Regions from separate parts of the Bradyrhizobium sp. 137 genome, predicted to be linked through region 2. Evidence: predicted binding sites of a transcription regulator. Region 2 holds the regulator's gene; each other region holds the start of a gene.
The links. Region 2 encodes HrcA, which represses chaperone genes, less so after heat shock. Its sites were predicted from a motif close to GTTAGCACTCNCNNNNNGNGAGTGCTAAC; they were not measured.
Positions count from the first base shown of each region.

Region 1: the regulator HrcA is predicted to act here: its motif matches at 941-969, upstream of IVA78_RS04845 (co-chaperone GroES).
Region 3: the regulator HrcA is predicted to act here: its motif matches at 1,192-1,220, upstream of groES (co-chaperone GroES).

Region 1 covers NZ_JADPKU010000026.1:90,683-92,947, forward strand. Annotated here, with positions in the region: gene groL (chaperonin GroEL) at 1-540, opposite strand, end outside; gene IVA78_RS04845 (co-chaperone GroES) at 583-897, opposite strand; gene IVA78_RS04850 (usg protein) at 1,277-1,564, shown strand; gene IVA78_RS04855 (cupin domain-containing protein) at 1,729-2,256, shown strand.
Region 2 covers NZ_JADPKU010000099.1:136,613-138,877, forward strand. Annotated here, with positions in the region: gene rph (ribonuclease PH) at 1-312, opposite strand, end outside; gene hrcA (heat-inducible transcriptional repressor HrcA) at 480-1,568, shown strand; gene grpE (nucleotide exchange factor GrpE) at 1,662-2,265, shown strand, end outside.
Region 3 covers NZ_JADPKU010000015.1:115,603-117,867, forward strand. Annotated here, with positions in the region: gene IVA78_RS03175 (IS66 family transposase) at 1-359, shown strand, start outside; gene IVA78_RS03180 (hypothetical protein) at 362-604, shown strand; gene groES (co-chaperone GroES) at 1,264-1,578, shown strand; partial or broken gene groEL (chaperonin GroEL) at 1,664-2,265, shown strand, end outside.

The DNA.
Region 1 (2,265 bases), on a different contig from region 2:
GGCTTCCTCGACGGTGATCACGCCCTCGTTGCCGACCTTCTTCATGGCGTCGGAGAGGAACTTGCCGATTTCGGCGTCGCCGTTGGCGGAAATGGTGCCGACCTGGGCGATTTCGTCGTTCGAGGTAACCTTCTTCGAGTTCTTCTCGAGGTCTGCCACCACGGCTTCGACCGCGAGGTCGATACCGCGCTTGAGATCCATCGGGTTCATGCCGGCGGCGACAGACTTGGCGCCTTCCTTCACGATCGCGGCCGCGAGCACGGTCGCGGTAGTGGTGCCGTCGCCGGCCGCGTCAGCGGACTTGGAGGCAACTTCGCGCACCATCTGGGCGCCCATGTTCTCGAACTTGTCCTCGAGCTCGATCTCCTTGGCGACGGTGACGCCGTCCTTGGTGATGCGGGGAGCGCCGAACGACTTGTCGAGCACGACGTTGCGGCCCTTGGGACCGAGCGTGACCTTCACCGCGTTGGCGAGGATGTCGACGCCGCGCAGCATCTTGTCGCGCGCCTCAACCGAGAATTTGACTTCTTTGGCTGCCATCTGGATTTTTCCTTGAAATTTAAAGGGAAGGGAGCGGGGCTCTTAAGCCGCCTTCTTCTTGGACTCGCTGACTTCGAGAACGCCCATAACGTCGCTCTCCTTCATGATCAGCAGATCCTGTCCGTCGATCTTGACCTCGGTGCCGGACCACTTGCCGAACAGCACGCGGTCGCCGACCTTGAGGTCGATCGGGATCAGCTTGCCGGACTCGTCGCGGCCACCGGGGCCGACGGCGATGACTTCGCCCTGGGAGGGCTTTTCCTTGGCAGTGTCGGGAATGATGATGCCGCCAGCGGTCTTCTCTTCTGCGTCGATGCGCTTGACCACGACGCGGTCGTGAAGCGGACGGAATTTCATGCAGTCCTCCTAAGCAATTGCAAGAGTTGAGGAATTCGAGGTTGTTAGCAGTCGTTGCCCGCGAGTGCTAGCACAGGCGAGGAAGAAATAGGACAGGAATTTTGCGGGGGCAAGGGCTTCTAGCAGAAAATTAGCACCCGGAAGCGCGGACTGCCAGAATCTCTTTCACATCGTTAACGGTGCGCCGGGCCGTATTAGCACGGAGCCGCATCTGCTGCTAACGCATTGAATTTCAACAGCTTGTTAAACTTTTGGGCTTGAGATGAATTGTCAGTTTGCGTCACATTTCTCACATGTGAGCGCATCAGTACCGGGTGGCTCGTAAGGCGCACACCGACCAGGCCGCCCCTTGAATGCGCTCCTGCAAAGGAGGTTTGGCATGGGACTGCAGAGTGGGGGCGTTTCCGAGGATTTCCGGAAGCAGATGCTGGGTTACGGGCTGACGACGGCGCAAATTCTCTATCGGATGCCGGATCATCCGTCGCTGCTCCAGACTTACGTCTGGCAGAATTACGACATGTTTCCGAAATTTCCGGCGCTGAAGGATTTCCTGGCGTTCTGGCAGGAAAGGCTCGACGGCCCCCTGCACTCGGTTACCGTGGCGCATTGCAAGCTGATCAAGCCGGCCGAACTCCGCGCTGTCGACGGCGTGTTCCGGCTGCATTGAGATCGAGCACCGGCTTCGTAGGCGAGCAAAGGCGCGCTCGCGCCGCGCCCACCGTCTCCGCGACTGCTTCTCGCAATGGTGGGCACGTTTCGCTTTGCCCCCGCTACATCATCTCGTTCTGTGCTAGTCTCGCCGCATAATAACAAGCAACGGGAGGCGGGCCGATGGTCAAAAAAGTAAGATCGCGCAGCGCAGCGCAAGCCGCGGTGAAGAAGCGGAGTGGAGCCAAGGCCGCAGCTCGATCCGCGGCGCGCAAGGCAGTGAAGGCGAAGGCGCGTATGCTCGCTCAGAGCAAACCCGCCCGGCCCAAGCAGCGCATCGCCATCAGCCATCACCGCGAAGAGGATTTCAAAGCCGACGGCCTGCGCGCCTATGCCAAATATCGCGACCTTGGCATCGCCGATGCGACCCATGGCCTGGCGCAAGCGCATGTCATCCGTCTGCAAGGCCCGTGTAATCCGGCCGAGGTCTCAAAGCTTCACTATCACGATGTCGAATTCCAGATGGTTTACGTGCTCAAGGGCTGGGTGAAGACTTATATGGACGGGCAGGGCGAGACCTTGATGAAAGAGGGCAGCGCCTGGACCCAGCCGCCGAAGATCAAGCACATGATTCTGGATTACTCGGACGATGTGGAATTGCTGGAGGTGATCCTGCCGGCGGAGTTCAAGACGGTGGAGTTGAAGGCGTAGGCGCTATTG
Region 2 (2,265 bases):
GAGATCGACGATGGTACGTAGGCTGCGGCCGATCAGGCGCTGGATCTCGACGGTACGGCCGCTCTGCTTGCCGGCGGAGGCCTCGCGGCGGGTGCGTTCTGAGGTTGCGCGCGGCAGCATGCCGTATTCGGCGGTGACCCAGCCGCGGCCCTGGCCCTTCAGCCAGGGCGGCAGGCGGTCTTCCACCGTGGCGGTGACCAGCACATGAGTGTCGCCGAATTTCACCAGGCACGAGCCTTCCGCATATTTGACCACGCCGCGCTCCAGCGTCACGGGGCGCAATTCGTCGGGCGCACGGCGGCTTGGCCGCATGGGAAGTCCTCCAAAAACTCACGGGAAAGGCTGTTCGCGGTGCTTGTAGGTGGGGTGAGGGTGGGCGGCAAGGTTTTTTCACCCCTGATTTCGGGCCCGCAAACGCCACGCTTGTCAGAAGCGTTCGGGATGGACAAATTATGAGTATCTGAGAGGAGTTACCGTCCGTGGCCCATCACGATCCGATCCATCTGATCGCGCCGCGCGCAGGCCTTGCCCAGCTCAACGAGCGTTCCCGCGACATCTTTCGTCAAATTGTCGAAAGCTATCTCGCGACCGGTGAGCCGGTGGGCTCGCGCAATATCTCGCGCCTGATCGCGATGCCGCTGTCGCCGGCCTCGGTCCGCAACGTCATGGCCGACCTGGAACAGCTCGGCCTGATCTATGCGCCCCATACCTCCGCCGGCCGGCTGCCGACGGAACTCGGTCTGCGCTTCTTCGTAGACGCCCTGATGCAGGTCGGCGACCTCACCGAGGCCGAACGGCAATCCATCCAGAGTCAGCTTTCGTCGGTCGGCCAGGCACAATCGGTCGAAGCGGCGCTGGACCAGGCCTTGATGCGGCTGTCGGGCCTGACCCGTGCCGCCGCGGTCGTGCTGACGCCAAAATCCAACGCACGGCTCAAGCACATCGAGTTCGTCCGTCTGGAACCGGAGAAAGCGCTGGTGATCCTGGTCGGCGAGGATGGCCAGGTCGAAAACCGCGTGCTGACGCTGCCGCCCGGAGTTCCCTCTTCGGCGCTGACCGAAGCCGGCAATTTCCTCAATGCACGGATTCGTGGCCGCACGCTGGCCGAAGCGCGGCTCGAGCTTGAGACCGCACTCGGCAAGGCCCGGGCCGAGCTCGATCAGCTGACGCAAAAGGTGATCGCGGCCGGCATCGCGAGCTGGTCCGGAGGCGAGAACGAGGACCGCCAGCTCATCGTCCGAGGTCACGCCAATCTGCTGGAAGATCTGCACGCGCTGGAGGACCTCGAGCGGGTGCGCCTGTTGTTCGACGATCTCGAGACCAAGCGCGGCGTGATCGACCTGCTCGGCCGGGCCGAGACCGCGGAAGGCGTGCGAATTTTCATCGGGAGTGAGAACAAGCTGTTTTCGCTGTCGGGCTCCTCCACCATCATCTCGCCCTATCGGGATGCCGCCGGCCATATCGTCGGCGTTCTCGGCGTGATCGGCCCGACGCGGTTGAATTATGCCCGTGTGATCCCGACGGTGGACTACGCCGCCCGCATCGTCAGTCGGCTTTTGGGGGGCTGACCGGCGTTCCCGATCACGGGCGCTTGATTTTCGTACGCTTAGGCACGATATCCGGGCCAACAATCCCTGGAAACGAGTTCGAGATTAGAGCCGATGACCGATCAAGACCGGCAACCCGAAGACACGACCGCGCCGACCGGCGAGCCGGTGGTGTCGAAGCCTTACATCATGCCCGACGATCCCGAGCCGGGCTCGGTCGAGACGTTGCAGAAGGAAGCCGCCGAGGCGCGTGACCGCATGCTGCGGACGCTGGCCGAGATGGAGAATTTGCGCAAGCGCACCAGCAAGGAGGTCGCCGACGCCCGTCTCTACGGCATTACCGGCTTTGCCCGCGACGTGCTGGACATCGCCGACAACCTCCAGCGCGCGCTCGATGCCGTACCGGCCGAGGCGCGGGCCGCGGCCGATCCCGGCCTGATCTCGCTGATCGAAGGCGTCGAACTCACCGAGCGCTCGCTGCTCAACGCGCTGGAAAAGCACGGCGTGAAGAAGTTCGATCCGCAGGGCCAGAAGTTCGATCCTAATTTCCAGCAGGCGATGTTCGAAGTCCCCGATGCGTCGGTGCCGTCGGGCACCGTGGTGCAAGTCGTGCAGGCCGGCTACACCATCGGCGAACGCGTGCTGCGTCCCGCCCTGGTCGGTGTCGCCAAAGGCGGCACGAAGGCCGCGCCCGCGGCCAACACCAACGAGCCGAACA
Region 3 (2,265 bases), on a different contig from region 2:
TCTCGCGTTCATCCAACGTGATCAAGCCGATCAATTATCTGCTCAACCGATGGGATGGCTTTGCTCGCTTTGTCCATGACGGAAGGATCTGCCTGACCAACAATGCGGCCGAGCGAGCGCTGCGCGGTTTTGCGCTGGGAAGAAAGGCATGGTTGTTCGCCGGCTCCGATCGCGGCGCGGAGCGGGCTGCCGTGATGGCGACGCTTATCATGACGGCGCGTCTCAACGACATCGACCCGAAAGCCTGGCTTGCCGACGTCTTCTCGCGCATCGCCGACATGCCGCAGAACCGCCTGCACGAGTTGTTGCCCTGGAACTGGGTGCCTCCTGCCTCGAGGTCCTCCACCCAGGCGGCGTAGCCATGCACGTCAACAAGGTTCACGCCGTCTTCACCATCGCTCGCGTCGCAAAAGACCTCGGCGAAGACGAGGACTGGCTCTGGGACGTGGCCAACGGAATGGACACAGAGGATGGCGTCATCTGGGTTTACGGCATAGGTGACGACCAGGTCATGGCGTTCACCGACTTCGGCATCGAAAACCTGACGGAGCTCATCAGGATGCACAAGGAAGACCCCGATCTCCTCAAGCGCTGGAATCGGTGAGCCCCTGTCCGCGGCCTAGCTCGGATGGATACGTTTGGCGAGCTGTTTGCGCATATAGACCTGTCGCGATACCGGCATGCCCTTTCGCGCAAACCGGGGACATCGGCGCGCACGCTGTCTGGAGCACGGGCGATCCGCCCAGCAGCGACTTCGGCGCGCAAGGTGATCTGATACTGGACGAGGTGCCGAACGATCTGCGCTAGCTCTCGCAGCCAGCGTTGCCTCGCCTCGAGTTGCTGAGTATCGGATCATCGATCAAGCGGAGCGATACCTCCAATTCCCGACCTCCGCGTTAGGTTCTAAACGCATCGCAATCTTAGAACGAAATCAGCCGACGATTCGCATTTGAACCGGCACCAGATCGGCGGGCCTTTACCATCTCGAATTTAGGGCAGAGGAATTGAACTGTAGATGACATTAGGTCGAGAGCCAGAGCCATACGACTCACTCAGAAGAAGGTCGACGCTCGGCGGCAAACTCGAAGAGGTGATTTGGGGCAGCCCCACAGAGATCCCGCGGGCCGAGCCGATTTTCCTGCTACAAACACTTGTTCCCCAAAAAATCGGTCCTATTTCAGCTGCGCCTGCATTGGCACTCGCAGGCAGCGATTGCTAGCAATCGTGAAATCTTCAACGGGTGTAAATGTTTAGGAGATCTGCATGGAATTCCGTCCGCTTCACGACCGGGTCGTGGTCAAGCGTATCGACGCCGAAGAAAAGACCGCTGGCGGCATCATCATTCCGGACACTGCCAAGGAAAAGCCTTCGCAAGGTGAAGTCATCGCCGTCGGCCCCGGAGGCCGCGACGAGAGTGGCAAGCTGATCCCGATCGACGTCCTGGTCGGCGACCGCGTCCTGTTCGGCAAGTGGTCAGGCACCGAGGTCAAGATCGACGGCCAGGAGCTGTTGATCATGAAGGAGAGCGACATCCTGGGCGTTCTCACGGACGCGTCCGCCAAGAAGAAGGCCGCCTAAACCATCGCTCGCACCGCTCATCCTGAGGAGCGCCTGCTGGGCGTCGCCAAGGGTGAGACCAAGTAAAACATTCAGGAAAACCCACATGTCAGCCAAAGAAGTCAAGTTCGGCGTAGACGCCCGCGACCGCATGTTGCGCGGCGTCGAAATTCTCAACAACGCGGTAAAGGTCACGCTCGGCCCCAAGGGACGCAACGTCGTGCTCGACAAGTCGTTCGGCGCTCCCCGCATCACCAAGGACGGCGTCACCGTCGCCAAGGAGATCGAGCTCGACGACAAGTTCGAGAACATGGGTGCGCAGATGGTGCGCGAAGTCGCCTCCAAGTCCGCCGATGCGGCCGGCGACGGCACCACCACCGCAACGGTGCTTGCCGCTGCGATCGTTCGTGAAGGCGCCAAGTCGGTTGCCGCCGGCATGAACCCGATGGACCTGAAGCGTGGTATCGACCTGGCCGTGGAAGCCGTGGTCGCCGACCTCGTCAAGAACTCCAAGAAGGTCACCTCCAACGACGAAATCGCCCAGGTCGGCACCATTTCCGCCAACGGCGACGCCGAGATCGGCAAGTTCCTCTCCGACGCCATGAAGAAGGTCGGCAACGAGGGGGTGATCACCGTCGAGGAAGCCAAGTCGCTGGAAACCGAGCTCGACGTCGTCGAGGGCATGCAGTTCGACCGCGGCTACATCTC